4 regions of the Geobacillus sp. FSL W8-0026 genome follow, and region 3 is predicted to be linked to each of the others. Evidence: predicted binding sites of a transcription regulator. Region 3 holds the regulator's gene; each other region holds the start of a gene.
What was found. The regulator Rex, encoded in region 3, represses fermentation and respiration genes when NADH is low (regulators of the CRP and FNR family bind a similar motif). The targets are predictions, from matches to a motif close to TTGTGAAATATTTCACAA.
Positions count from the first base shown of each region.

Region 1: a site for Rex is predicted at 3,733-3,750, ahead of NST29_RS03235 (L-lactate dehydrogenase). Genes of this name have one in related genera too.
Region 2: a site for Rex is predicted at 4,864-4,881, ahead of NST29_RS08695 (nitrate reductase subunit alpha). Genes of this name have one in related genera too.
Region 4: a site for Rex is predicted at 1,597-1,614, ahead of ric (iron-sulfur cluster repair di-iron protein). Genes of this name have one in related genera too.

Region 1 covers NZ_CP150194.1:645,002-652,567, forward strand. Annotated here, with positions in the region: gene NST29_RS03215 (glutamate-1-semialdehyde 2,1-aminomutase) at 1-824, opposite strand, end outside; gene NST29_RS03220 (ATP-binding cassette domain-containing protein) at 1,044-2,048, shown strand; gene NST29_RS03225 (ABC-2 family transporter protein) at 2,041-2,832, shown strand; gene NST29_RS03230 (ABC-2 family transporter protein) at 2,836-3,621, shown strand; gene NST29_RS03235 (L-lactate dehydrogenase) at 3,771-4,724, shown strand; gene NST29_RS03240 (potassium channel family protein) at 4,955-5,359, shown strand; gene bcp (thioredoxin-dependent thiol peroxidase) at 5,423-5,899, shown strand; gene perR (peroxide-responsive transcriptional repressor PerR) at 6,126-6,578, shown strand; gene NST29_RS03255 (YgzB family protein) at 6,604-6,957, opposite strand; rRNA gene NST29_RS03260 (16S ribosomal RNA) at 7,545-7,566, shown strand, end outside.
Region 2 covers NZ_CP150194.1:1,738,783-1,746,348, forward strand. Annotated here, with positions in the region: gene narH (nitrate reductase subunit beta) at 1-1,127, opposite strand, end outside; gene NST29_RS08695 (nitrate reductase subunit alpha) at 1,117-4,803, opposite strand; gene NST29_RS08700 (metal-dependent hydrolase) at 4,975-5,478, shown strand; gene NST29_RS08705 (alpha/beta fold hydrolase) at 5,566-6,318, shown strand; gene NST29_RS08710 (tetratricopeptide repeat protein) at 6,465-7,566, shown strand, end outside.
Region 3 covers NZ_CP150194.1:272,659-280,224, forward strand. Annotated here, with positions in the region: gene NST29_RS01455 (ABC-F family ATP-binding cassette domain-containing protein) at 1-1,669, opposite strand, end outside; gene moaC (cyclic pyranopterin monophosphate synthase MoaC) at 1,768-2,256, shown strand; gene NST29_RS01465 (redox-sensing transcriptional repressor Rex) at 2,272-2,934, shown strand; gene tatA (twin-arginine translocase TatA/TatE family subunit) at 2,931-3,083, shown strand; gene tatC (twin-arginine translocase subunit TatC) at 3,103-3,846, shown strand; gene NST29_RS01480 (YdiK family protein) at 4,243-4,422, opposite strand; gene NST29_RS01485 (type II CAAX endopeptidase family protein) at 4,419-5,153, opposite strand; gene NST29_RS01490 (hypothetical protein) at 5,373-5,576, shown strand; gene groES (co-chaperone GroES) at 5,691-5,975, shown strand; gene groL (chaperonin GroEL) at 6,081-7,566, shown strand, end outside.
Region 4 covers NZ_CP150194.1:2,771,824-2,779,389, forward strand. Annotated here, with positions in the region: gene glp (gephyrin-like molybdotransferase Glp) at 1-922, opposite strand, end outside; gene ric (iron-sulfur cluster repair di-iron protein) at 1,677-2,384, shown strand; gene moaA (GTP 3',8-cyclase MoaA) at 2,480-3,505, opposite strand; gene modB (molybdate ABC transporter permease subunit) at 3,762-4,424, opposite strand; gene NST29_RS13905 (Crp/Fnr family transcriptional regulator) at 4,650-5,360, shown strand; partial or broken gene NST29_RS13910 (multicopper oxidase domain-containing protein) at 5,446-6,225, opposite strand; gene NST29_RS13915 (nitrate/nitrite transporter) at 6,516-7,566, opposite strand, start outside.

The DNA.
Region 1 (7,566 bases), 370 kb from region 3:
GGCAAGCCGCCGCCGATAATTTTTCCCATCGCTGTCAAGTCTGGCTCAATGCCAAGCAAGTTTTGCGCCCCGCCATACATAAAGCGGAAGGCGGTGATCACTTCGTCGTAAATGACAAGCGCCCCTTTCTTGTGAGCCACCTCATTGATCGCTTCTAGAAAGCCTGGCTTTGGCAGAACGATGCCGAAGTTGCCGACGATCGGTTCGACCAATACGGCTGCAACGTGCTCGCCCCAAACGTTCATCGCTTCACGGAACGATTCCGCATCATTGTACGGCACCGTAATCACTTCTTGGGCAATGCTTGGCGGTACGCCAGCTGAATCCGGCGTTCCTAATGTCGATGGGCCTGAGCCGGCGGCGACGAGCACAAGATCTGAATGGCCATGGTAGCAGCCGGCAAATTTGACGATTTTGCTGCGGCCGGTGTAGGCGCGGGCGACGCGGATCGTCGTCATCACCGCTTCCGTTCCTGAGTTGACAAACCGTACTTTTTCAAGCGACGGGATCGCCTCTTTTAACATTTTGGCGAACGTAATCTCATGCGGCGTCGGCGTGCCGTACAGCACTCCGGTCTCGGCGGCGCGGCGGATGGCCGCGGCGATGTGTGGATGGGCGTGGCCGGCGATGATCGGCCCGTAGGCGGCCAAATAGTCGATGTACCGGTTTCCATCTACATCCCAGAAATACGCTCCCTGCGCCCGTTCCATCACGACTGGTGCTCCGCCGCCGACGGCTTTGTATGAGCGGGACGGGCTGTTCACCCCGCCGACAATGTGCTTAAGTGCTTCCTCATAGAATTGTTCTGATTTGGTCCACTGCATCGTTTGATCCTCCTGTTTCCGATGACTGCGCCTTTATTTTACCATAATGGGGTTGTCAGTTGCGGCTAGGGTGTTCGCGCGCACAAACGAGCCCCTTTGGTATGGATGAGACACAAAAGAGGTGCAAATGACGATGATTTATGTATAATGAATGGCGATGTAACGGAAAACAGGCAAACCCCTTTGTTAGTCGGCAACTAAAGAGGCGGGAGGAGAACGATGAACATCATTGAAGTTGAACAGCTGCGAAAAGAATTTAAAGTCCATAGAAGCCGCTCCGGCCTCGTCGGGGCGTTTCGCGATTTATGGACGCGCCGTTACACGACCGTTCGGGCGGTTGACGGCATTTCTTTTGCTGTCAAGCGAGGTGAAATCGTCGGTTATATCGGCGAAAACGGGGCCGGCAAGTCGACGACGATCAAGATGTTGACCGGTATTTTAACCCCGACGTCAGGTCGCATCGTCGTCAACGGGATGAACCCGCATCAAGAGCGGGAGAAATTTGTGCGCACGATCGGCGTTGTGTTCGGCCAGCGCTCGCAATTGTGGTGGGATATCGCGGTTCAAGAATCGTTTCGCTTGTTGAAAAAAGTGTACCGCGTTCCCGATGAACAGTACGACCGCCATATGGGCGAGGTGATCGAGATGCTTGAGATCGGATCGCTGCTTGATAAGCCGGTGCGCAAGCTGTCGCTCGGGCAGCGGATGCGCTGCGAGCTCGCCGCCGCGCTCATTCACAATCCGCCGCTGTTGTTTTTGGACGAGCCGACAATCGGTTTGGATGTGCTTGTTAAGCTCAACATCCGTCAGTTTTTGAAACAGTTGAACGAGCGGTACGGAACGACGATTTTGCTGACGACGCACGACATGTCAGACATCGAGGCGCTGTGCGAGCGGGTGATCATGCTTGACGAAGGAAAAATCATTTATGATGGTTCGCTCGAAACGTTAAAAGAAAAGTGGGGACAAGGAAAACGGGTGGCGTTTACATTCGCAGAAGCAACGGCCGCTCCGCCTTTGCAGGAGCTGACGGTTGGCTTGGATGTCGTCTGGAAAAAAGGAGAGCAGCCGAACATTTGGGTGGCGCACGTTCCATCGGGAGGAGTGCCGGAAGTCGTCAGCCGCGTCGCCGCCCGCTACCCGCTGCAAGATATTCGGATTTATGAAGCGTCGACGGAAGAGATCGTTCGCCACATTTACGAAGAGGGTGCGGTGCATGGATAAGTATATGGAAATGATTCGCATCCGCTTTTTAATGATGCTCGCTTACCGGACCAACTATTATACGGGGATTCTCATTTACGCCATTAACATTGCGGCGTACTACTTCCTTTGGTCGGCCGTTTATGGGGGCAGGCCGTCGATGCAAGGGATGTCGCTTGAGCAAATGACGACGTATGTCGCCATTTCTTGGCTGGCGCGGGCGTTTTATTTTAACAACCTTGACCGCGAAATCGCCATGGAAATCCGGGATGGAAAAGTAGCGGTGGAATTGATCCGCCCGTACAGCTATTTGGGAATGAAAGCAGTGCAAGGGCTTGGCGAGGGGCTGTTCCGCCTGTTCTTTTTATCATTGCCTGGGCTTTTGGTCGTATCGCTTTTTTTGCCGCTGCAGTTTCCAGAACACGCGAAAACGTGGTTCGCCTTCGCTCTGTCGCTTTTATTCAGCTTTATCATTTTTTCCGAGCTGAACTTGCTTGCGGGGGTTGTGACGTTTTTTACGTTCCGCAATGAAGGGTTGCTGCGGGCGAAGCGGTTTATCATCGACTTGTTTTCCGGGTTGATTTTGCCGCTTTCCTTTTATCCAGATTGGGCGCAGCGATGGATGCACTATTTTCCGTTTCAGGCGATCAGCTATATCCCGAGCATGATTGTTACGGAAAGCTTCCAAGGCGCCGCCGCTCGCGACGGCCTGCTCATGCAGGCGGCATGGTGCATCGCGTTGCTGTTCCCGCTTGGATGGTTATGGAGGGCGGCGAAACGGCGTCTCGTTGTGCAAGGAGGGTAAACGTTGTTTTACGTATCGGTGTTTGTTCAATACATGGGGCAATATATGAAGACGAAACTGCAATATCGTGCCGATTTGTTCGTAGAGTGGCTGTCCGACTTGATGGCTCAGGCCGTCAACTTGATCTTTTTGCTCGTTGTGTTCAGCCATACGCCGCTCCTTCACGGTTGGTCGCGCGATGAGATGTTGTTCATTTACGGCTTTTTCCTCGTGCCGTACGCCGTATTTGCGGCCTTTTTCAACTTATGGGATTTTAATGAGCGCTACATTGTCCAAGGCGAAATGGACCGCGTGTTGACGCGCCCGGTGCACAGCCTGTTTCAGATCATTCTCGAGCGAATGGAGCTCGAATCGTTGCTTGGCGCTGTGCCCGGGCTGGTCATTATGGTGTATGTCGGCAGCCGCTTGTCGCTTTCGTTCCATTGGTATGATGCCTTGATGTTTATTTTGCTTGTGGTCGGCGGGGTGTTGATTTATGCCGGCATTTTCATTTCGCTGGCGACGATTAGCTTTTTTGCCGATGCCCGCACATCCATCATGCCGATGATGTACAACATCAGCAGCTATGGCCGCTACCCGGTCGATATTTACCATCGCGTCATCCGCTATATTTTAACGTGGGTGTTGCCGTTTGCCTTCGTCGGCGTCTATCCGGCTTCGTATTTTCTCCGCAAGGAAGAATGGTATGGCTACGCGTTTTTCACTCCGGTCGTCGGCGCCTTGTTTTTTGCCATCGCCGTCATGCTTTGGAACGCTGGGGTGAGGTGGTATCGCGGGACGGGGAGCTGACTGCCCCGTCCGTTTTTTGCTTAACGGAGGCTGTCATAAAAATGCCAAACAACGGCCAAACAATTGCCATAATCGTTTATGCATAGTTCTCGCTTCATCGTGTAAAATAATTTGTGAATATATTCACAATAATGAGGAGGGAGACAGCGATGAAAAACGGAGGAGGAAATCGCGTGGCGGTCATCGGCACCGGGTTTGTCGGCGCCAGTTATGCTTTTGCTTTATTGAACCAAGGGATTGCCGATGAAATTGTGCTCATCGATGCGAATGAAAATAAAGCTGCGGGCGATGCGATGGATTTCAACCATGGGAAAGTGTTTGCGCCGAAGCCCACGGACATTTGGCATGGCGATTACCGCGACTGCCGCGACGCTGATTTAGTCGTCATTTGCGCCGGCGCCAATCAAAAACCAGGCGAGACGCGGCTTGATCTAGTGGATAAAAATATCGCCATTTTCCGCTCGATCGTTGAATCGGTTATGGCATCCGGGTTTCAAGGATTGTTTCTTGTCGCCACCAATCCGGTTGATATTTTAACATATGCGACGTGGAAGTTCAGCGGCCTGCCGCCAGAACGAGTAATCGGATCGGGCACGATTTTGGACACCGCCCGCTTTCGCTTTTTATTAGGCGAGTATTTCGCCATCGCCCCGACGAATGTCCACGCCTACATTATCGGGGAACACGGCGATACCGAGCTTCCGGTCTGGAGCCAGGCTGACATCGGCGGGGTGCCGATCCGCAAGTGGATCGAATCGAAAGGAGAACAGGCAAGGGAGGATTTGGAGCGCATTTTTGCCAACGTTCGTGACGCTGCTTATCAAATTATCGAGAAAAAAGGAGCGACATACTACGGCATCGCCATGGGGCTTGCCCGCGTGACGCGTGCCATTTTGCATAACGAAAATGCCATTTTGACCGTCTCGGCTTATTTGGACGGCTTATACGGTGAACGCGACGTCTATATCGGCGTACCAGCGGTCATCAACCGTAATGGCATCCGCGAAGTGATTGAAATCGAGCTGGACGATCACGAGCAAACTTGGTTTCACCACAGCGCCGCGACGCTGAAAGAGGTGCTGGCCCGCTTCTTTTTCCGGTGAGGAGTCGCCATGACAACGCGATTTGCGCCTCACTGAGCTGGCTGCCCGCTTTTTTTTCCAGTGAGGAGTGCGTTCGGTCAAAATGACAACTTGCCATTTGACTGGATGAGCCACTCGACAGACGGCGCCTTGGTGCGGTCGGTTGGTTTCACTCCCCGCTGGTTCCTCCCCGTCATAATTGCTTGTCCGGCCACGTATATATGAACAACGGACAAAGATGGGGGGATGCGATGGATTACGCCTTCCTCGGAGTGATTGCCGCCGTCCTCCTAGGCAGTATCACCTCGCTTTGGACGGCGCGCGTGCAAGCGACGCACCGGCTTTCGCTCGACAGCTTATGGGTGCTTGTTCAGTGGTACGTAACAATGATGCTTGGGTTTGCTATGATTTACATGATTTTGCAGATCAACGGCCATCAAGTGTTTACTCCGTCTCCGAACAGTGCCACAGGAGAACGTCTCGCTTTGCTTGAGGATAGCTTGTACTTAAGCGGTATGACGCTCTTATCCGTCGGGTACGGGGATGTGACCCCGATCGGCATCGGTCGGTGGATCGCCATTGCCGAAGCGCTTCTCGGCTACATTATGCCTGCTGTCATTGTCACGCGCACTGTATTTGACTGGGACCATCGCTGACAGTTGCAAATTCTCTTCGTCTTCGCTACGCTAAAAGAAAACAACGAAGACGGAGGGAATGCCATGACGGCAGTGATTGGCCAGCCAGCCCCGGATTTCACTTTGCCAGCAAGCAACGGGGAAATGGTGTCGCTTTCCGATTTTTGTGGTCAGTATGTCATTCTTTATTTTTATCCAAAGGACATGACGCCTGGGTGCACGACCGAGGCATGCGATTTTCGCGACCGCTATGAACGGTTTAACGAATTGAATGCCGTCATCTTAGGGGTGAGCACAGACCCAGTCAAGCGGCATGAAACGTTCGTTGAGAAGTATGAATTGCCGTTTTTGCTTCTTTCCGATGAGCAGCATCAGGTGGCAGAACTGTATGGGGTCTGGAAGAAAAAGCGGAATTTTGGCAAAGAATACATGGGCATCGAGCGCTCGACGTTCATTATCGCCCCCGATGGAACATTGGTCAAAGAATGGCGCGGGGTGAAAGTAAAGGGGCACGTCGATGAGACGCTCGCGCAGGTGGCCCGATTGGCCTCATCTAGGTAAGCGTCCAAGCAAGAACAACGTTTTTGCGTATGATGCATAGTAACCTCCTCAAATGAATGAATTGTGGCGGGCGGAAACGATTTCCGCCCTCTTTTTGTTAAATAAAGACGCGCAAGTCCGATATATTAATGGTATGTATATTGACAAAACGCCTACATTCCTTGTAGACTAATTATAAATATTATAAAATGATAATTTTTTTCATCTTTTGCAGAGAGTGAGGTGCATGACGGTGTCTGTCAATGAGCAACTCAAGGAAGCGCTGGACATGCTAAAAAAGACGGGCATACGCATTACGCCGCAGCGTCATGCGATATTGGAGTATTTGATCAGCTCAATGTCCCATCCGACGGCTGATGAGATATATAAAGCGCTGGAAGGGAAATTCCCTAATATGAGCGTAGCGACCGTCTACAACAACTTGCGGGTCTTTAAAGAAATCGGGCTTGTTAAAGAGCTGACATATGGGGATTCGTCAAGCCGATTTGACTTTGTCACATCCAATCATTATCACGTCATCTGTGAGCAGTGCGGCAAAATTGTCGATTTCCACTATCCAGCGCTCGATGAAGTCGAGCAGCTTGCCGCTCACGTTACTGGATTTAAAGTCGATCATCACCGGATGGAAGTGTACGGGGTATGTCCTGATTGCCAACGAGGTGGAGGACGGACAAATTAAAAAGCTGATAGCGCAAAAGGGGCTATCAGCTTTTCCTTTTTTTGTTGTATTTTTCATCGAACTCTTTCCCTTCAAGCTCGCGATCCAACGTCAGCGGCTCGCGACAAAACATACATAAGTCCACGCGCCCGAGCATTTTTGTCACCTTGCCGCATGAAGGACAAACGACTTGAACGGCTCTTGTCGAGAGCGTGCCGATCCAGAAGTAGACGATGCCGCTCGCGACAAGAAACAACATTCCGAACACCATAAACAATGTCATAATAATTGGGGACGTACGGAAAAATAGTCCAACATACATGACGATGACCCCGATAAAAATGAGGCTCAAGGCGAACGTACGAATTTTATTAATTTTACTTGAATATTTGATGGCCATGATTGTCCCTCCTAAACACCAATATACCATAAATCACGGGCAGAGCGAAAAAAGAAAGAAAAATCGCCTGAGGACGAATGAATGCTATTTCGTTTCAAAAAGCTATTGACTTGCTTGTCGAACGATGATATATTTTAAATCGCTGTTGCGGCAATAAAACATCACAGAAATAATAACGAATAAAAAAGATGTTGACAGCAGATAATAAAAGTGCTATGATGTAAAAGCCGCTTTCAAAGGGCAAAAATCTTGTTCCTTGAAAACTGAACGAAACGAAGCGCAACGAAAAGCTGAGGTCCGCGGGTCGCCGCGACGGGCAAATGTTCTTCACCCACAGGGGTGCTTGCACCCCGAGGGGGAAGGTTATTTGACCCCGAGCGGCGGCGGACCGAAGCTAGACAATCCGAAAAGCGGAGGCCGCTTGCCTATCGGCGAAACGCGCTGGAGGGCCTGCGAGGAGGCTATCGCCGCCGCAGCAGGACCGAAGCGTCGCGAGCCGATAGCGGCCGAAGCTAGACAATCCGAAAAGCGGAGGCTGCTTGACACGTTTGGTGTCGGCGCTGAAGCTCACAAAGCCAATCCACTTTCTTTTGGAGAGTTTGATCCTGG
Region 2 (7,566 bases), 1.5 Mb from region 3:
AAGATGTCATCGGCGCTCGCTTGGCTTCCTTTTCCTTCGATCGTATTCATGATCGGGCTCAGCGGCGGAATGTACCATACCATTGGCAGCGTCCGGTATTCCGGATGCAGCGGCAAAGCGATTTTCCAGTTGACGATCATTTTGTAAATCGGCGAGCGCTGCGCCGCGGCGATCCATTCGTCCGGGATGCCGGCTTCTTTCGCGGCGGCGGCGACGGCTGGATCGTTTGGATCAAGGAAAATATCAAGCTGGGCGTGGTACAGCTGTTTCTCATCTGTGACGCTCGCCGCTTCTTTCACTTTGTCAGCGTCATACAGCATCACACCGATGTAACGGATGCGGCCGACGCACGTTTCCGAACAAATCGTCGGCATGCCGGCTTCGATGCGCGGGAAGCAGAGCGTGCATTTTTCCGCTTTGTTCGTTTGCCAGTTGAAATACACTTTTTTGTACGGACAGCTTGTGACGCAATACCGCCAAGCGCGGCAGGCGTTTTGGTCGACGAGGACGATGCCGTCCTCGTCGCGTTTGTACATGGCGCCTGACGGGCAGCTCGATACGCATGACGGATTGAGGCAATGCTCGCAAATGCGCGGCAAGTACATCATAAAGACATTCTCAAATTCCGCTTGGATCGCCTGCTCCATTTTGACAACGTTCGGATCACGCAAACCGGTGATATGGGCGCCGGCCAGATCGTCTTCCCAGTTCGGCCCCCATGACAGCTCCATCCATTCGCCGGTGATGCTTGATTTCGGCCGCGCCACTGGCTGGTATTGTTTTAGCGGGCTGTTCGTCAACGTTTCATAGTCGTAATTCCACGGTTCGTAGTAATCGTCGATCGTAGGCTGGTACGGATTGTAGAACAAGTTGACGAGCCGCATCGCTTTCGAGCCGGATTTGAGCCGCAGTTCGCCGTTTTTCAACTCCCAGCCGCCTCTATACTTCTCTTGGTTTTCCCATTGTTTCGGATAGCCGATTCCGGGTTTCGTTTCAACGTTGTTAAAGTACATGTATTCAGCGCCGGGGCGGTTCGTCCATGTGTTTTTGCACGTGACGCTGCACGTATGGCAGCCGATGCATTTGTCCAAATTCATCACCATGCCGACTTGCGCTTTAATCTTCAAGCCAATCAACCTCCTCGAGTTTGCGGATGACGACGTACAGGTCGCGTTGGTTGCCCGTCGGTCCGTAATAGTTGAATCCGTAGCTTAACTGTGCATATCCGCCGATCATATGCGTCGGCTTTACGTGGATGCGCGTCGGGCTGTTGTGCGTGCCGCCGCGGTTGTTTGTCAGCTTCGTGCCCGGCACGTTAATATGGCGGTCTTGCGCGTGGTGCATAAACGCCATGCCGCGCGGCAGCCGGTGGGAGACGACGGCGCGGGCGACGACGACGCCGTTTTCGTTGAAACATTCGATCCAGTCGTTGTCGTTGATGCCGGCTTCGGCCGCATCATCTTTGTTCATCCACACGGTCGGCCCGCCGCGGAAAAGCGTCAACATCGGCAAGGAGTCGAAATACATGCTGTGGATCGACCATTTGTTATGCGGCGTCAAATAGTTCAAGATGACTTCCTTTCCGTTTTCTTTCGGGCGTTTGTTTGAAAACGGACGGTGCGGCAACACCGGCTTGAACGTCGCCATCGTTTCGCCAAACTCGCGCATCAGTTCATGATCGATGTAAAACGACTGCCGGCCGGTCAACGTCCGCCACGGGATGAGCCGTTCGACGTTCGTCGTAAACGGCGAGTAGCGCCGCCCGCCTTTTTCAGAGCCGCTGAACGCCGGCGAGGTGATGACCGTTTTCGGCTGGGCGGTGATTTGTTCAAACGTAAAGCATTCTTCCTCGCGTTCTTTCGCTAAATCGGCCAATTTCAAATCCGTCTTTTTCTCAAGCGCCTCCCACGCTTTCACCGCCATTTTGCCGTTTGTAGTTGATGACAGCGTCAAAATCGCTTCAGCCGCTTTTTTCGCTTCGCTGATATCCGGGCAGCCGTCGGCGATGGAAGCGCGCCGGACAGTGCCGAGCCGGCGTTTCAACTGTTCATACTCGTCTTTCGCTGACCAGGCAATCCCTTTTGTGCCGATCGGCTGGCGGGCGACGTTCGGACCCAGGGCGGTCATTTGATCGTAAATGAGCGTATAGTCGCGCTCGATGACATGAATGTTCGGCATCGTTTTGCCCGGAATCGGTTCAGTTTCGCCTTTGCTCCAGTCTTTCACTTCACCGAACGGCTGCGCCAGCTCTTGCGCCGTATCGTGCAACAGCGGAGTGGCGACGACTTCTTTCATCGGCTTTAAGCCGGCTTGTTTGGCGACATCAGATACGGCTTTCGCAAGTGATTTGAAAATATCCCAGTCCGAGCGCGCTTCCCAGAGCGGAGGCACGGCTGGATTGAACGGATGGATGAACGGATGCATATCCGTGCTGCTTAAGTCATGTTTTTCATACCATGTCGCTGCCGGCAGGACGACATCGGAGTAGAGCGCTGTGCCGGCCATGCGGAAGTCCAAGTTGACAAGCAGATCGAGCTTGCCTTCCGGCGCTTCATCGCGCCAGCGGATTTCTTCCGGGCGCAGGCTGTCGCGGTCATCGTTTAACAAGCCGTTCGTCGTGCCAAGCAAATGTTTTAAGAAGTATTCGTGCCCTTTGCCGGAGCTTGAGATTAAGTTGGCGCGCCAGACGATCAAGTTGCGCGGAAAATTCGCCTCGTTGTCCGGATCTTCGATCGCAAACTGCAATTCTTTCTTTTTCAGCTGTTTCGCGACGTAGGCGCCGATCTCTTCCGGCGTGCGGGCTCCATGGCTTACTGCTTCGTTATACAGCTCGATGCCGTTTTTGTTAAACGTCGGGTACGACGGCAGCCAGCCAAGCCGCGCGGCCAAGACGTTGTAATCGCCAGGGTGTGAATAGCGCGCTTTTTTGGCCAGCGGTGAGATGAGCTCATCGACCGGCCGCTCTTCATAGCGCCATTGGTCGGTCGCAAAGTAAAAGAATGACGTGCCGTTTTGCAATTTCGCTGGTCCGACCCAGTCGCGGGCGGTGGCGATTGTCTGCCATCCTTCCACCGGCCGCAGCTTTTCCTGCCCGACGTAATGGGCCCAACCGCCGCCATTCACCCCTTGGGCGCCGACGAACAAGACAAGGTTCAAGACGGCGCGGTAAATCGTATCGGAGTTGAACCAATGGTTGATCCCGGCGCCGACGATGATCATCGACCGGCCGTTTGTGTCGATCGCGTTGTCGGCAAACTCACGGGCGATTTTCACGACGAGTTCGCGGTCGACGCCGGTGATCGCTTCTTGCCATGCTGGCGTGAATGGCACCTCGTCATCGTACGAGCGGGCGACTGTGCCGCCGATGCCGCGGTCAATGCCGTAGTTGGCCAAAATCAAATCATAGACGGTCGTGACGTAAACGTCTCCTGTTACGGTTTGCACTTTTTTCACTGGAACCGCGCGTTCGATCGTTTTTCCGCCCTCAGCGGTGAAATATGGAAGCTGGATCGAGATGACTTCATCTTCGCTCCCTAAAAACGACAGGCGTGGCTCAAGCGGCTGTTCTGTTTCCTCATCAACAAGACGCAAGTTCCATTTTCCTTTGTCTTCCCAGCGAGCGCCGATCGTTCCATTCGGCACGACAAACGAGTCGGTGTTTTCATCATAGATGACCGGCTTCCATTCGGCATTGTTCGTTTGTTTGCCAAGGTCTTTCGCCAACAAGAAGCGGCCGGCCGTCCATGTGCCGCCGTTTTGTTTTAAGGTGACGACAAACGGAAAATCGGTGTACGTTTTGGCATATCGTTCAAAATATGGAACGGTCCGTTTGACGTAATATTCGTTTAAAATAACATGTCCCATCGCCATCGCCAAGGCGCCGTCCGTCCCTTGCTTCACCGACAGCCAGTCGTCGGCGAATTTTGTCGACTCGGCGTAATCTGGGCTGACGGAGACGACTTTCGTGCCGCGGTAGCGCACTTCGGCTAAAAAGTGAGCGTCCGGAGTCCGGGTGAGCGGGACGTTCGAGCCCCAGGTGATGATGTAGCCGGCGTTGTACCAGTCGCTTGACTCCGGCACGTCCGTTTGGTCGCCCCAAATTTGCGGCGACGCCGGCGGCAAGTCGGCGTACCAATCATAGAAGCTTAACATCGGCCCGCCCATCAGCTGCATGAAGCGCGATCCGGCGGCATGGCTGACCATCGACATGGCTGGAATCGGGGAGAAGCCGACGTTGCGGTCCGGGCCGTATTTGACGACCGTATACAATAAAGAAGCGGCGACAAGCGTCAATGCTTCATCCCAGCTGACGCGCACGAATCCGCCCTTCCCGCGCGCCTGTTTGTAGCGCTTCGCTTTTTCGCGGTCTTCAACGATGCTTTTCCACGCCTCAAGCGGGTTGTTTGGATGATGGGAGAGCGCCTCGCGCCACATGTCAAGCAAGATGCCGCGGACATACGGGTATTTGACGCGCAGCGGGCTGTACATATACCATGAGAAGCTCGCGCCGCGCGGGCAGCCGCGCGGTTCAAAGTCCGGCATATCCGGCCCGGTCGACGGATAGTCGAGCTGCTGTCCTTCCCAGGTGACGATGCCGTTTTTGACGTAAATGTTCCAGCTGCACGACCCCGTGCAGTTGACGCCATGGGTCGAGCGGACGACTTTGTCGTGCTGCCAGCGGCGACGGTATGCATCTTCCCAGGCGCGGTCGCCGTAGGTTGTTTCGCTATGGCCGTCGGCTTGGCGCTCGATCGGCCGAATATATTTGAAACGGTTGGTGAGCGGAGATCGTTTTCGTTTCATTTGCTTCACTCCTTATTAGCGTTGTGTACTTTTAACTATAGCCATGATGTCAATAACGCGATGTTAACTTTGTCACACTTGGCATCATTGTCACAAATCCGTCAAAAAAACGAACGAATATTCTTTTCTGTGGTATAATGGGGAAAACGATAAAAGTTTGAGGGGATTTCGTTGCGATACTCCAGCCATGTCATTGCCACATTATGCCTCGGCGCGGCGGCGGCCGCGCATACAAAGCTGCCGTTTACCGCCGCCTATACGGCGGGGCTTGTCATCGGCAGCCTTCTTCCTGACATTGACGAGCCGTCGTCATACGTCGGCCGCCGTTCGTTCGGCGTCGCGGGGAAAGTAAAAGAAGCGTTCGGCCATCGCGGCATGACGCATTCGCTCATCGTCTGGGGGGTGCTTGCCGCCCTCGTCTGGCGCGACTCGGCGTCGCCGTTTACCGCTGGGCTCGTGCTCGGCTACTTGTTTCATATTGTGGAAGACTTTTTTTCTGTTCAAGGGGTGCCGCTGTTTTGGCCGTTTTCGTCCAAGCGGTGGAAAGTGCCGCTCTATCGGACGGGAAAAGGGATGGAGAAAGCATTGGTTGGCATCGCTTGGATCGCATTCGTCTATTTTGGCGTCAACGGCTTGTTTCACGAATGGTGGTGGTCATGGTTGTCGATGTGGTAACGGCGTCCGATCAAAAAAAGGAAAAAAGAGGTGCGGCGGCGAATATAGTGAGAGGAACGGATTTGACTAGATAAGGGGGAGAGGAAGATGAGCGAACAATATCCGGTGCTCTCGGGCGCCGAGCCGTTTTACGCCGAAAACGGGCCGGTCGGGGTGCTGCTCGTGCACGGATTCACCGGCACGCCCCACAGCATGCGCCCGCTCGCTGAAGCGTATGCGAAAGCCGGCTATACCGTTTGCCTGCCGCGCTTAAAAGGGCACGGAACGCATTACGAAGACATGGAACGGACGACGTTCCACGATTGGGTCGCCTCGGTCGAAGAAGGATATGGATGGCTGAAACAACGATGCCAAACCATTTTTGTCACCGGGCTGTCGATGGGCGGGACGCTCACGCTTTATTTGGCGGAACATCACCCAGACATCTGCGGCATCGTGCCGATTAACGCCGCTGTCGACATCCCGGCCATCGCCGCCGGGATGACGGGCGGGGGCGAGCTGCCGAGGTATCTGGATTCGATCGGTTCGGACTTGAAAAACCCGGATGTGAAAGAGCTGGCATACGAGAAAACGCCGACCGCTTCGCTTCTTCAGCTGGCTAGGCTGATGGCACAGACAAAAGCGAAACTCGATCGCATCGTCTGTCCGGCGTTGATTTTTGTCTCCGACGAAGATCACGTCGTGCCGCCGGGAAACGCTGACATCATCTTTCAAGGCATTTCATCGACGGAGAAAGAGATCGTCCGCCTCCGAAACAGCTACCATGTGGCGACGCTCGATTACGACCAACCGATGATTATTGAACGGTCTCTCGAATTTTTCGCCAAGCACGCCGGATAAAACGAATCGGTATATGGCTGATCCTGTTCAAAGGAGAGGCCATTTTTTGTTTGTCGGTATTTTTGTGAAAAAAATATGTGGCTGTTTTGCCGGGCTTGTTCTACACTTAATAAATAGCTAGAAAAAGAATAAGGGAGTTTCTTTGTATGAATCATATCAAACCGATCGCATTGCTCGTTGAAGAAAAACGAATCGTGGATGCCCTTGCCCAGGTGCGGCCGCATTTAGAAAACATGGGATTGTTTCAATGGCGGCCGCTCATGGCTTCGTGGGACGAGATCGAACCGTTTCGGACGCTTGTCCGCCTGTTCGACTACGCGCTTATGTACCGGCATAGCGGGCTTGTCGCCCGGTACGCCCACCGGAAGTTCAACACGCTGCAGACGCTTGCGTGGTTGTGCGACGAATGGCTCGATCAACGCCGGCCGCTCGATGTGGAAGAGGCGCTCACTCCGCGCCTGACCGCCGCGCTCGAAGGCCGGGTGGAGGAGCCGAGGGAAGCGATCGCCCGGGCGGCGTTTGCGTTGGTGCGCGCTTTATTGGATATGCAGCGGATCGATGAGGCGCACGAATGGATGGATGTGGTTGCCCGCTATGAGACGGCGCCGATGCATGACAAGTGGGGCTATTTTTATATCGAGACCGGCGACCGGAAGCGCGCCGAACAGGTGATTCGCGCCGGTCTCGACGACTCGGAGCGCGGCGATATGTGCTATTTGCTTCTTGCCGATTTGTATGCGCTCGATGGCCGCCACCGCGAGGCGCTTGCCGTTTTGGAAGAAGGAAAGCAGCGTTTTCCGCAAGTGTTAGCGTTTTACGCTGAGCGCGTGCGCCGCCTGCGCGATGTGCGCGCCTACCGCGAGGCGCTCGCGGCGATGGAGGAGCTTGACCGCCTGAATCCGCTTCATATGCATCGCCGTTATTTCGCCCATTTGCGCGCCGAACTGTATTACCAGCTTGACGAATGGGAGAAGCTTGAATCGCTTGTGAAAGCGGAGCCGCAGCTTGAAAAAACGCCGTACGCCCGAGCGCTTGGGCGGCAAAGGAAACGGTCGGTGGTGCTGCCGCTTGTGCCGGTCGTGCAAAAGCATAACTATTGCGTGCCGGCAAGTTTGGAAATGATGCTTCGATTGCTTGGCTCCCCCCGTACGCAGGATGAAGTGGCCCAACATATTTTTGATGTGCGCGGATCGAAATTGTCGACGACGGTTCATTATTTGGAAGAGCTTGGCTTTGTTTGCCGCTTTT
Region 3 (7,566 bases):
CGTTGCTGCTCGGAACGATTGGGCTGGCATCCAAACGGGCTAACTCACGCATTTCTTCTTTTTTGGCGATATAGTAGTCATAGTCTCCCAAATATTCGCTAAGGCCGTCGCTTGACAGCTCGAGCACCTTCGTAGCGATGCGGTTGATGAAATAGCGGTCGTGGGAGACGAACAAAATGGTGCCTGGATAGTCGATCAATGCCTGTTCGAGCACTTGTTTGCTGTCGAGGTCTAAATGGTTGGTCGGCTCGTCCAGAATGAGAAAATTGGCCTGTTGGAGCATCAGCTTCGCGAGCGCCAAGCGCGCCTTTTCCCCGCCGCTCAACGCTGAGATCGGTTTTAAAACGTCATCGCCCGAAAACAGGAAGTTGCCGAGTATCGTTCGGATTTCTTTTTCTGTTTTAAGGGGGTAAGCATCCCATAATTCGTCAATGACTCGTTTATTGGACGACAGGTCGGCTTGATCTTGATCATAATATCCGATTTGGACGTTCGTGCCGTAGCGCAAATGTCCGGCCTGAATGGGAAGCTGCCCGGCGATGGCTTTCAACAGTGTAGATTTGCCGATGCCGTTTGGACCGACCAACGCGACGCTTTCGCCGCGGGCGATGCGGAAGCTGATATGACGAATGACCGGCTCGTTCCGGTAACCGACGGCCACGTCTTCAGCGATGAGCACTTGTTGACCGCTTGGTCGTTCGATCGTGAAAGAAAATGATGCCGATTTTTCCTCTCCGACAGGCCGTTCCATTCGCTCCATTTTCTCCAGCTGTTTTCGCCGGCTTTGCGCCCGCTTGGCCGTCGAGGCGCGGGCGATGTTGCGCTGAATAAACTCTTGCAATCGGGCGATTTCTTCCTGTTGTTTTTCATATCGCTGTAGCTCTTGCTCATATTGCTGCGCTTTCAGTTCCAGATAGCGGCTGTAGTTGCCATTGTACGTCCGCAGCTTGGCGTTGGACAGCTCGTACACGTGATTGGCAACTTTGTCGAGAAAGTATCGGTCATGGGAGACGAGCAAGAGGGCGCCCGGATATGCCTGCAAATACTGTTCCAGCCAAGCGAGTGTGTCCAAGTCTAAATGGTTGGTCGGTTCGTCTAAAATCAGCAAATCCGGCTTGGACAACAGCAGCTTTCCGAGAGCGAGCCGTGTTCGCTGTCCGCCGCTTAACGAAGAGACCGGTGTTGTTTGATAATCGTATGAAGAAAATTGCAATCCGTGCAAGACGGAACGAATGTCGGCCTCATATTGATAGCCGCCTTGTTCCTTATACTGCTCTTGCAGTTCATCGTACATTTTCAGCGTTTTTTCATAGCGGACGGGATCGGCGAGCACATCGGGATCGCCAAGCTGAGAGCCGAGCGCGGCCAGCTGTTGTTCCATCGCTTGAAGCGGTGCGAACACGTCGAGCATTTCCTCCCAAATGGAGCGTGATGATTCCAACCCGCTCTGTTGTGCCAAATAGCCGATTTTGAGATGGTTTGGCTTGATGATTTCACCGCTGTCAAAAGATAGTTCGCCGGCGATGATTTTTAATAATGTCGATTTTCCCGCTCCGTTTCGGCCGACAAGGGCGATGCGGTCGCGGGACTGTATTTCTAGTTTAATATTCGATAAAATAAGGTCAGCGCCAAAATATTTCGTGAGTCCACGCACTTGCAAAATCATCATGTCGGTTCACCTCTCGGAATAGTTTAACGTATGTTGCTCAGACGGTCAAAGACAGAAGGAGAAAAATCATGTATAGTGTAGACATGGAGGAGATGGCTTTGTCATCGTTTACCCATTTTAATGAAGAGGGACGCGCGAAGATGGTCGATATCACGGACAAAGAAGAGACGGTCAGGGTCGCGGTGGCGCGAACGAGCGTCACTGTCAGCCAAGAAATTTATGAAAAAATCAAAGGCCGTGACATTAAAAAAGGGGATGTGCTGGCCGTCGCCCAAGTGGCAGGGGTCATGGCGGCCAAAAAAACGGCTGACCTGATCCCGATGTGCCACCCGCTGATGCTAAAGAGCGTCGATTTCACGTTTTCTTGGGAGCATGAAGAAACCGAGCCTCGTCTTGTCATTACAGCGACCGTGAAAACGAAAGGGAGCACGGGGGTGGAAATGGAAGCGCTGACGGCCGTTTCGGTTTGTGCGTTGACGGTATACGACATGTGTAAGGCGCTCGACAAAGGGATGACGATCGGTCCGACGTATTTGGTCGAAAAAACGGGCGGGAAATCCGGCCATTATCGACGGAAAACCGATTAGCTAGGGGATGAGACAATGAGCAATGAACAACCGAAAATTCCGCAAGCGACGGCTAAGCGGCTGCCGCTTTATTACCGATTTTTAAAGAACTTGCATGCATCAGGAAAGCAGCGCGTCTCTTCCGCTGAGCTGAGCGAGGCGGTGAAAGTCGATCCAGCGACGATCCGCCGCGATTTTTCGTATTTTGGCGCGCTCGGCAAAAAAGGATACGGGTATAATGTCCATTATTTGTTGTCGTTTTTTCGCCAGACGTTGGAAGAGGATGAAGTGACTGAAGTGGCGCTGTTTGGAGTCGGCAATTTAGGCACCGCTTTTTTAAACTATAATTTTTCGAAAAACAATAACACGAAAATTGTGATGGCGTTCGATGTTGATGAGCAAAAAGTAGGAACGACAGTCGGCGGCGTGCCCGTCTATCATCTCGATGAGCTGGAAGAACGGCTGCGCGGCGACATTCCGGTCGCTATTTTAACCGTGCCGGCCTCCGCGGCTCAGGCGTTGACCGATCGCCTTGTCGCCCAAGGGATTAAAGGAATTTTAAACTTTACTCCGGCGCGGCTGAACGTGCCTGACCATATTCGCGTTCACCACATCGATTTGGCCATTGAGCTGCAATCGCTTGTGTACTTTTTGAAAAACTATCCATCGCCATCGGCAAAAGGAGAGAATCATTCATGAAATATGTATTGCTGGCTGTTTTGATTTTGCTGTTGTTTGGCACGAAAAAGCTGCCGGAACTAGGGCGTTCGTTTGGCGAGTCGCTGCGCGAGTTCAAAGACGCCACCAAGGGTCTTGCGGATGAGGACGAAACGAAAACCGACCGGTGATAAGGCGGGATGAGGAACTATGAATGACAAAGAGATGTCAGTGTATGAACACCTCGGTGAACTGCGAAAGCGGCTGATCATTGTGCTCGTTTTTTTCGCCGCGGCGTTGGCGGCGAGCTTCTTTTTCGTCGATGATGTCATTATCTATTTGCAACGAACGGCTGAGACAAAGCAGCTGACCATGAACGCCTTTCGCCTGACCGATCCGATCAAAGTATACTTTCAGTTTGCTTTTGTCATTGCCGCCGTGCTGACGTCTCCGGTGCTGCTGTATCAAATTTGGGCGTTTGTCAGCCCCGGTCTGTATGAAAAAGAGCGGAAGGTAACGCTAAGCTATATTCCGGCATCGATTGTTCTTTTTTTGGGCGGTGTCAGCTTTGCCTATTTCGTTTTGTTTCCATTTGTCGTTCGATTTATGAACCAGCTGGCTGAACAGCTGGGGGTCCAGCAAATGATCGGCATTAACGAATATTTCCAGTTTATGCTTCAGCTTGTGCTGCCGTTTGGCGTTGTGTTTCAGCTGCCGATCGTGGTGCTGTTTTTCACCCGCTTAGGGCTTATCACGCCGCAGTTTCTTGTTCGCGTTCGCAAGTATGCGTATTTGGTGCTGTTAATTATCGCGGCGATTATCACGCCGCCCGATGTGTTGTCGCAAGTGATCGTCATGATTCCGCTTACGCTTTTGTATGAAGGGAGCATTTGGATCGCAAAAATCGGCTACCGGAAGGCGCGATCAGCGGCGGAACAAGGAGACAACGAGTAAAGCGGCGCACGGCCAAAGCGATTTTTAAACAAAAAATTCCATGGACAGCGTCCACTCGGGGGGAAAATCTCGCGCCGGTCCGGCATTTTCACGGGAAAGATCCATGGGCAAGCTGTGATCTGCCCTCCACTTGGAGGGTGAAAATCTCGCGCCGGTCCGGCATTTTCATGGGAAAGATCCATGGGCGGTGTGATCTGCCCCCACCCGGGGATGCAAATCCGTGTCAGGCCGGCATTTTCACGGGAAAGGTCCATGGGCAAGCTTGTGATCTGCCCTCCAGACGGGGATGAAAATCGCCGCTTGCCGACGGGGATGTTCGCGGGAAACAGATCGAGGGAGCACGGATGGGCATATCATAAAAAAAGGTGTCCCGATCGTACGTTTGGGGCACCTTCTTTATCGCTTCGGGGTAAAAAGCAGACGAAAGGCGGTTCCGAAATCAAAAGCCGCCAACGCCGCCAAGGCGATGGTCGAAACGTTCCAAATCGTTTCATGCGCGCTTTGGATCGCCAAATACGTAAACAGCAAACCTAGAAGGAAATAGGGCAATGAGAAGAGTCGAGGGTGGCGCGTCATAACCATACCCCCCAAATCGTCAGCGGCAATTCCGGCTGGCGCATCATTTTTTCCATTTCATCAGCCAGTAGCATCTGCACAACGACAACGAACGTGTTCATCGCCACATGGGCGAACATCGGCACGAAAATGCGGCCGGTTTTCGCATATAAAAAGGCGAACGTCAGACCGATCGCTGTATACAAAAGCAAATGCTCCAGCTCCATATGGGCGATGGCGAAAAGAAGCGAGCTTGCGAGCGCGGCCGGCCAAAAGCGGTATTTTTCATAAAGCGATCCAAAAATGATTTTGCGGAAAACGAGTTCTTCCAAAATCGGGCCGATGGCCGAAGCAACAATGACTAGCAGCGGTGTCAAGCGAATGATCTCAATGATTTGTCTTGTGTTCTCCGATCCTGGTTCAATGCCGAGCAGCCGCCATTCGATATTGACGGCGATGCTTTGGGCGACAAGCGCCAAAAATACGCCTAAAAATGCCCACATCCACGATGAAGCGAGCGGCATCTGCCGCATGTTTCGCTCAGGGCGGGCGCGGCGAAGCAGCCATAAAATAATGACAAACGCTGTCAAAAAGCTGATGACCGCCCAATATCCAGAAGCGATTTTTGTAGCTTCGCTGGGGGTTTTCGCGCTTGACCCGACGCCGAGGGCGCATAGAAGCGGCACGCCGGCAAAAGCGGACAGCTGCATGGCAATATAGGTGATCAGCACGTACCAGTCATGACGTTTCAAGTTTTCTTACCCCTTTATTCAAAATATATCCGTATTGTAGCATATGTTTGGCGAAATGATAAGAAAAGCGCGTTGGTTCAATCCAACGGCAAACGGGACAAAAAAACAGCCGCCGGGTGTTTATTGGCGCTGGAAATGTGCAATAATGAAAACGGATTTTGCGCCGCTGGCTTGAGAAGCTAGCCGTCGTCCCGCCCGGTTGCCCTTCAGCTGGCCGGCATGTTTCTGTCACGCCGGAAGCGTGGAAACGAACGAGACCGCTTGTCGGTGGAACAATGCGCTGCCCGCGCGTTTCTGTCACGCCCGAAGCAGCGGTTTTGGGCGAAATGCGGCCGGTTGGCGGAGGAAGGGTGTTTTTTGCCGGTCTTCGGGGCGACCGATTGGCTCGTGTGGCGCCAAAAAGAAAAGCCGCTATTTTTTTGAATTTCCTACTTGCAAAACGGAAAGAAGTTCATTAATATTATAAGTGTGTTAGCACTCAATAAAGATGAGTGCTAATAAGAACGGCGAAAACTATCGTTAAGGAGGTTGTTTCCCGTGTTGAAGCCATTAGGCGATCGCATTGTCATTGAAGTCGTGGAAACAGAAGAAAAAACGGCAAGCGGCATCGTGTTGCCGGATACGGCGAAAGAAAAGCCGCAAGAAGGCCGTGTTGTCGCCGTTGGTGCAGGCCGCGTGCTCGATAACGGTCAACGCGTTGCACCGGAAGTTGAAGTCGGCGACCGTATCATCTTCTCGAAATACGCGGGCACAGAAGTGAAATACGACGGCAAAGAGTACTTAATTTTGCGCGAAAGCGACATTTTGGCTGTCATTCGCTAATCTATGCGCCGATCAAATAAAACATACGTAAAACTCACTGAATACTTAACGTTCGCTTCATGCACGTGTTGCAATTTCATCCATATTGTAAGGAGGTAACGGGGTATGGCAAAACAAATCAAGTTCAGCGAAGAAGCGCGCCGTGCGATGTTGCGCGGGGTGGACAAACTCGCAGACGCCGTGAAAGTCACGTTAGGTCCGAAAGGCCGCAACGTCGTATTGGAGAAAAAATTTGGTTCGCCGCTCATCACGAATGACGGGGTAACGATCGCGAAAGAAATCGAACTCGAGGATCCGTTTGAAAACATGGGCGCGAAATTGGTCGCTGAAGTCGCCAGCAAAACGAACGACATCGCTGGGGACGGGACGACAACCGCTACGGTATTGGCTCAAGCGATGATCCGCGAAGGGCTGAAAAACGTGGCTGCCGGTGCGAACCCGATGGGCATCCGCCGCGGGATTGAAAAAGCGGTTGCGGTTGCCGTTGAAGAATTAAAAGCCATCTCCAAACCGATCAAAGGAAAAGAATCGATCGCCCAAGTCGCTGCGATTTCGGCTGCTGACGAAGAAGTCGGCCAATTGATCGCTGAAGCGATGGAACGCGTCGGCAACGACGGTGTCATCACGCTGGAAGAATCGAAAGGCTTCACGACGGAACTCGACGTTGTCGAAGGGATGCAATTTGACCGCGGTTACGTTTCGCCGTACATGATTACAGATACGGAAAAAATGGAAGCTGTTCTCGAAAATCCGTACATTTTGATTACGGACAAAAAAGTATCGAGCATCCAAGAGTTGCTGCCGGTTCTTGAACAAGTCGTTCAACATGGCCGTCCGCTCTTGATCATCGCGGAAGATGTCGAAGGCGAAGCGCTCGCGACGCTCGTTGTCAACAAACTGCGCGGCACGTTCAATGCCGTTGCCGTCAAAGCGCCTGGCTTCGGCGATCGCCGCAAAGCGATGCTCGAAGATATCGCGATTTTAACAGGCGGCGAAGTCATTTCGGAAGAGCTTGGCCGCGAACTGAAATCGACAACGATCGCTTCGCTTGGCCGTGCGTCGAAAGTAGTCGTAACGAAAGAAACGACGACGATTGTCGAAGGCGCCGGCGATTCGGAGCGCATCAAAGCGCGCATCAACCAAATCCGTGCGCAGCTTGAAGAAACAACGTCCGAATTCGACCGCGAAAAACTGCAAGAACGCTTGGCGAAATTGGCCGGCGGCGTAGCGGTCATCAAAGTGGGTGCGGCAACCGAAACAGAATTGAAAGAACGCAAACTGCGCATCGAAGACGCGCTCAACTCGACTCGTGCGGCGGTTGAAGAAGGCATCGTCGCCGGCGGTGGTACGGCGTTGATGAACATCTACAACAAAGTCGCGTCCATCGAGGCGGAAGGCGATGAAGCAACCGGCGTGAAAATCGTATTGCGCGCGATCGAAGAACCGGTTCGTCAAATCGCGCAAAACGCTGGTCTGGAAGGCTCGATCATCGTTGAGCGCCTGAAAAACGAAAAACCGGGCGTCGGCTTCAACGCTGCAACGGGCGAATGGGTCGACATGATCGAAGCTGGTATCGTTGACCCGACGAAAG
Region 4 (7,566 bases), 1.1 Mb from region 3:
CGGAGAGGCCAAACAGCAGCTTGCCATTCCACTCCGCGACGGTCGTCACGCTCCCCGGGCGCATGGCGATTTTGTTAAACAAAACGTTCGCCCCCAGCCGCTCGTAAATGGCGGGCAAATAGTCGTAATCGCCGACCGAGACGCCGCCGGTCGTCATAAGCATGTCCACTTGATCGAGCGCCTCGCGCACGGCGTGAAAGCACGCGTCAAAGTCGTCGGCCAGCTGGCCAAAATAGATCAGCTCAGCGCCGCTTTTGAGCGCCTGTGCTTCAATCATGTAGGCGTTGCTGTTGCGGATTTTTCCCGGAACGAGCGGTTCAGAAACGTCAAGCAGCTCGCTGCCGGTCGCAAACAAGCCGATCCGCGGCTTTTTCGCCACCTTCACTTCGGCGTAGCCAAACGTCGCCAACAGCGCCGCCACTCCCGGATTGATGCGCGTTCCTTTTTCGACGAGCGGTTGTCCCTTTTTGGCATCTTCTCCTTGAAACGAGATGTTGTCGCCGGGGCGGAACGGGCGCTTAATCGACATATACGTTTTTCCATCCCGTTCATACTGTTTGGCCAGCTCCAACATGACGACCGCATCGCACCCTTGTGGAATTTGCGCTCCGGTCATCAGGCGCACCGCTTGAAACGGGCCGACGGGCTGTTTCGCCACTTGTCCGGCGCCAATCGTTTCGATCACTTCAAACTCGACCGGACGATCCAACCCCGCTCCTTCCGAATCGGCGGCGCGAATGGCAAATCCGTCATACGGGGAGCGGTCAAACGGCGGCACATCATGGTCAGCGCGCAAATCTTCGGCCAAATAGCGGCCATACGACTGGCGAAGCGGCACCGTTTCCTCTTCTCCCACTCCGGCGTAACGCATCACCCGAGCGATCGCTTCCGCTACAGGAATCGGGGTTCGTCTTTCGACCATGTCTCTCTCTCCTTTCGACTATATGGCTGGCGGCTATGGTCTCGTCCTTTTCACGTGGTTGCAGCGGTTTGATGCCTCCCGCCAGCATTTCATCACCGACACTCACAGCGGCGATATGCGCCAACATCCTTTTCCTCGTCTAGGGGGCCGGTGATTTAAGGAAGCAGGCCGTTTACCGGCCTCGTTTCTCAAATAGAAAAGCCTTGTCGCATCGGTATCGCCTTTCACACGCTCCCCCCATCGTTCATAGAGAAACAACCGTTTTTCACCAGTCATCTAGGGGGCCGGTGATTTACTCACGCAACCGCTTCTCGGAATCGTTTCTCAAGTAGAAAAACTGGTTGTATCAGCTTCTATGTTCACGCGTTCCATCATCGATCAAGGCAAACAGCGGTTTTTCACCAACCTTCTAGAGGATGTTGACAAGGCGACCGAAGGCGGGACGCGAAGTGCGCCAACATCCTTTCCCGCGTCTCGCCGAACAAAGCGGCCGACGGTGCGAGCTCTTGCCTCACTTTATCCGCCTAGCGGTATTGTTCCTGACTATAGTTTAGCACGTCTTGAGCCCGATGTTCGACTCGGTCGACCGGCTCTTTTGTCTTGATTGTACATAAAAACGAAAAGTGCCGTTGTGATGTTGATCACATTCGTTCTCCGTCTTCATTTTTTCGCTGCTGTGAGATGAATCACAACGTGGCCGCGGAAAACACGGTATGCTGAAGCTGTAACGATTGGATCAATGGAGGGATGATGAATGGAACAGCGGTTTACTGAACAATCATTGATTGGCGATATTGTCACTCAATTTCCGAAAGCAGCTGATTTGTTGAAAGCGCGGCGCATCGATTTTTGCTGCGGCGGACAGCGTCCGTTAAAAGAAGCCATCGAAGAGCGCGGACTGGATGGCGAAGCGCTCCTTCGCGAGCTGAACACCCTTTATGCGGAGGCGCAAAACAAGCCGACCCGAAACTGGAGCGAAGCGACGCTGACCGACTTGGTCGATCATATTATCAACACGCACCACCGCTATTTGAACGAGGAACTGCCGCAGCTCAGCCCATATGTCACAAAAGTATTGCGCGTACACGGCATGCACCACCCGCACCTTTCCCGCGTGCATAAACTGTTTCACGAGTTAAAAGCGGAACTCGAGCAACACTTGATTACAGAAGAAACAGAAGCATTCCCGCTCATTTTCCAATTTACTGACAACCCCTCGCCGGAAAACCGGGAGGCGGTCGAACAGGCTGTTCGCGAACTGGTCAATGAGCATGAGATCGCTGGCGATTTGATCAAAGACATTCGCGACATCACCAACGACTTCACCCCGCCGGAAGACGCGTGCGGCACGTATCGGCTCGTTTACAGCCGACTCGCCGCGCTCGAAGAAGATTTGTTTACCCACATCCATTTAGAAAACAACGTCCTCTTCCCGCGCGTGCTGGCGGCGGTAAGAGCATAAGCAAGCAAACCCTTCCCCCATTTCTAAGGCAAAGGCAGGCGCAGCGAGCGATGAACAGGCCGCTCTTCGCCGGAAAGAGCGGCCCTTCTTCTTTGTCATCCGCCAATATACGACATTTCAATTTTCTTCCGTTGCTTCGCCGTTTCTTCCGTCCGTTCTTCTGAATAGCGATCTGTCCGCTGGTTCCAAACCGCGGTGATCAACGACTTCAGTTCCTCTTTCGTCGCCCCGGCGCGCAGGTTGTCTTTCAACGACACGCCCTTCGATGCAAACAAACACGTATACAGCTTCCCGTCCGCGGAAATGCGCGCCCGCGTGCAGCTGCGGCAAAACGTTTCCGTCACTGAGGCGATAAAGCCGACTTCCACCTCCGTGCCGACGTAGCGGTAGCGGCTCGCCACCTCGCCGAAATACGCTTTTTCGACCGGTTCGAGCGGATGCATGGCGTTGATTTGTTCATACATCTCTTTTTTCGTCACAACATGGGAGTAATCCCAGCCGTTCGTTGTGCCGACGTCCATAAATTCGATGAGGCGGAGCGGAATGCCTTGTTCTTTGAAATAGGCCGCCATCGGCACGATTTGCGAGTCGTTCCACCCTTTTTTGACGACCATGTTCACCTTGACGCCGAGCCCTGCCGCCCGGGCGGCTTCAATGCCTTTTAACACCGGGGCGACGCCGATGCCGATGCCGTTCATTTTGCGGAAAATGTCATCATCCAACGCATCCAAGCTGACGTTGACGCGCTTTAGTCCGGCTTCTTTCAGCCGCTGCGCCCATTTCACTAAATGAACGCCGTTGGTCGTCAAGCCAATATCGCGCAGGCCGGGAATCGCAGACAGCCGCGCCACAAGCGCATCCAAATCGCGCCTTAAGAGCGGCTCGCCGCCCGTCAAGCGGATTTTTTCGACGCCCAGCTCGACAAAACATTCCGAAAGAAGCGCCATTTCCTCGACCGTCAACAGCTCACCTTCCGCCAAAAAGCGAAAATTCGGCCCGAACACGTCGGCCGGCATGCAATAGACGCAGCGAAAATTGCATTGGTCGATCACTGATAACCGCAAATCGCGAAGCGGGCGGGACAGGCGGTCCATGACGTTCGTTCGGTTGCGCTCGCCCATCGCACTCCCTCCTTTCTGTTTCGTTCGCCGCACGATATTGACAGGCGGCTTTGTTTATCTTAATTAGGCGAGAAGACTCCCACTTCAATGAAGCGAAGCGGCGCATTAAACATCTTAAAGAAAAGTAAAGCTGTAGACCTGAGTGTCTTATGCTCTAAAGTGGACACGCCTCAAAGAATAAGGATTGCTTGAAGCAGTCAAACTTCTTTGGAAGCCTCCACTTCAAATTTTCGCTAGAAAATTAAGTGGGGGTCGTTCACTCCCGTAAACGACCGAGTTTCGTCGCAAAAGCCAATAAACTGAATGACAATCCGATCGTGACCGCCACCCATGCCCACGCGAACTCCATCCGCCCCGATTCCATGGCCATGTAGACGGCGGTCGGGATCGTTTGCGTTTTTCCCGGAATATTGCCGGCGAACATGAGCGTTGCGCCAAACTCCCCGAGGCTGCGGGCAAACGACAGCACCGCTCCGGATAATAACGCGTGTCTGGCAAGCGGCAGCGAAATATGCCAAAAGACTTGGCGCTCATTCGCCCCATCGATGCGCGCCGCCCCTTCAATGGTTGGATCGACCGCTTCAAGCCCGGCTTTGGCCGCCTGATACATGAGCGGGAATGACACGACCACGGCAGCCATCACCGCGGCACCGGGCGTAAACAGTACGGTCGTATGAAACGACGCTTCGATCCACCGGCCGATGGGGCTATGGCGGCCAAACAAGACGACGAGCAAAAAACCGACGACCGACGGCGGCAACACGAGCGGCAACATAAACACCGTCTCCACCACCGTCTTGCCGCGAAACCGGCGGCGCGCCATCCGCCTCGCCGCCGCTGTCCCTAAGACCGCGACAATCAAGCCGGCGAAAAGTGATACTTTAATCGATAACCAAACCGGTGACCAAAACGTTGTCATGGGTCAGCCTCTCTTTGTTCCATCTCCATCCTAACGATACGAAAACAAATAGATAAACGCTGTGATGCTGCTCACATTGATTGTATCATACGGGCGGGGAAATCCGGCTTAGAAAAATTTGTGACAACCTGCACAAAAAAAGTGACAAACGGTGATTTTTTTCACGCTGTCCCCACTGTGAGGTTTTTTACAATAGAAATAGCCGAACAAATGGAGGTGTCAATCATGCAACGGCTAAGCCAACCAGTGGAGAAACGCGATTTTTCCCTCTTGCGCTCATGGCTGCAATCGTCGAAAAAAGTGATTCCGCTCCGCAAACATTCGTTTTTGTTTCAAGAAGGAATGCCCGCCAATGAGCTGTATTTGATTCTTTCCGGCAAGGTGCAAGTAAGCAAAATTTGCCCCGATGGAAAAGAAATGTGTTTCCGCATTTGCGGAAGCGGAGAAATCGTCGGCGAGCTGACGCTGTTTACAAATGATGCCCGCTATTTATTGACCGCCAAAGTGATTGAACCGGGGGAAGCAGCGGTGATGAAGAAAAACGAACTTGAAGACCAGCTGCTGATCAATCCGACCCTTACCCTTGAATATATGCGCTGGATGAGCAAGCATGCCCGGCGGACGCAGACGAAGTTTCGCGACTTGATGATGAACGGCAAAAAAGGGGCGCTCTATTCGACGCTCATTCGCCTATGCAACAGCTATGGGGTCTCGCTTGGAGATGGAAGCATTTTCATTGATTTAACATTAAGAAACCAAGACTTAGCCAACTTTTGCGGCACGACACGCGAAAGCGTCAATCGGATGCTCAATGCATTAAAGCAAGAAGGGATCATTTCTATGAGGCGAGGGAAAATTACCGTCCACGACTTAAACTATTTAAAAACGGAAATCCAATGCGAAGACTGCCCACCGGATATTTGTTGCATTGAATGAGCACGGCGCTTTCATTTTAGAGCCAACTCCCCCGCTTCGCTAACGCTTGAAGTGGGGGCTCCTTACCAATATGTAACTACCCCTCAAACAAGCGGATTTTCTCGCCGACTTTCGCCAATAACGGCTTTTCTTTAAGGGTAAATGTGTCCCCGTTCGTATTCGGATCGCCAGGTTTAAGCGCCTTCGCTGAGAAAACGACATAGCTTGGCACGCCGTTTTGGAAGTCGTTCATGTCGTTGTATTTATACCATTCATTTTGGATGAGCACATATTCGCGATCCACTTCCTTATCGGTCGGATAACCGTTTTTCGGCTTGACGATGATCACGCCGTGCATGCCGTTGGCGATATGTTGCAAGACTGGCTTCGTGCCGCAATGATACATAAACACGCCCGGGTTGTTTGCGGGGTAAGTGAACGTTCCCGATTTGTTCGGCATCACGTCAATAAAGTCTTTTGACGGTGCAGCGTGGACAGCGTGAAAGTCCATGCTGTGCGGGATGACTGGGTCCATATTTTTCAGCGTAAAATGGATCGTATCCCCTTCATTGACAACGACGAGCGGCCCGGGCGCCTGGCCGTTAAACGTCCACGCTTTGTAGATTTTTCCTTTGTCAATTTCAATATCGGTAATTTGCGCCGTCATTTCGATGTGGACGTCATGCGGTCCGATCCGCTCCATTTTCAACGGCACCGGCGCTTGATTCACTCCTTTGTGCGCCGCTAAAACGTTCGTCGCCTGCTGTTGTGTGGCGGCCGTTTCACTTTTGCTTTCCACCTTCACCTGCTCTCCCCCGTTATTGCACGCCGCTAAAAGCGAGGCCGCCAACACGATCGATAACAACGCGGATCCATTTCGGTTCATCGTTCTTTCCTCCTCTTCTAACGGAATCGGTTTACACCTTCAGCGTACGCCATTTCGGCTTCCCCTCTAGTGATTTGTATCACCAAGGAACACGCATATTTGAAGGGTTTGTGAAACGTTGAACAATATGTTTATCGCTACTGTAAAAACGATAAAGAGCGTGCCCACGTTGGCTAACGGAAAACGGGCATTTCGTTTTCCGAATCGTCATCAGTCCCCCCTTCAGTCCATCATGCCTAGTGAACAATAAAAAGAGGCCAAAAGCGGATACTTTTGACCTCTTTCGATGGTTACGATGCGTACCGTTTCGCCGATTCGCCGGCTTTTTTGCCGAAGACGATTCGATTCAATAAGAAGCAGATCAAGGTAAACAGGCTGAGAAGCATAAACCCGAGCACGTAAGAACCAGTCACATCTTTGATGATGCCCATTAAAATCGGCGGAAAAAAGCCGCCCAGTCCGCCCCAGGCGCCGACAAGGCCGGTGACGGCGCCCGTTTCGGCTGGGAACAGCTGCGGCACGAGTTTGAACACCGCACCGTTGCCCAGCCCAGACATCACGGCCACAAACAAACAAGCCGCTGTCATCACCCAAATATTTTCCATTCCAAACGCGATCACCAACGCGCCGATTGTCATTCCAGCGTAGACGAACGTCAACACCCGTTCAGCACCGATTTTATCGCCAAGATAGCCGCCGACTGGCCGCGCAAGCGTAGCGAGTACAGTAAACCCAGCCGCGCGCATCCCAGCATCCACCGGCGTCAACCCATACAAGTCAACGAGCAGCGACGGCAAGTAAATGCCGAAAGCGACAAACGCCCCGAACGTAACGAAGTAAAAGAGCGACAACGTCCACGTATGTTTATATTTCAATACCGACAGCGATTCACGCACCGTTTTTTGTTGTTTCGGTTTCGGCATATCCGGTGTGAAAAACCAAACGAGAACGAGCATGACGACAACGGGGATGATCATTCCCCAAAACGCCCACGAAACGCCGAAAGCGGCAGCGATCGATGGAACCGAAAAACTGGCGACCGCTGTGCCGAAGTTGCCCATCGCGTTAATCCCGAGCGCTGTTCCTTGCTTTTCCGGCGGAGTCAAGCGCGACACGAACGTTAACGAGATCGCGAACGACGTCCCGGCCATCCCGATGAAAAACGCCCAAAACAGAAGCATCGCATACGAATCCGCAAACCCTGCGCCGATGAGCGGAACGATTAAAAACAGGAGCAGCAGCGAAAACAGCCTGCGCCCGCCGATCCGGTCCGTCCAAATGCCAAGCGGCAACCGCATCACCGAACCGAGCAAAACGGGAATGGCGACCAAAATGCTTTTT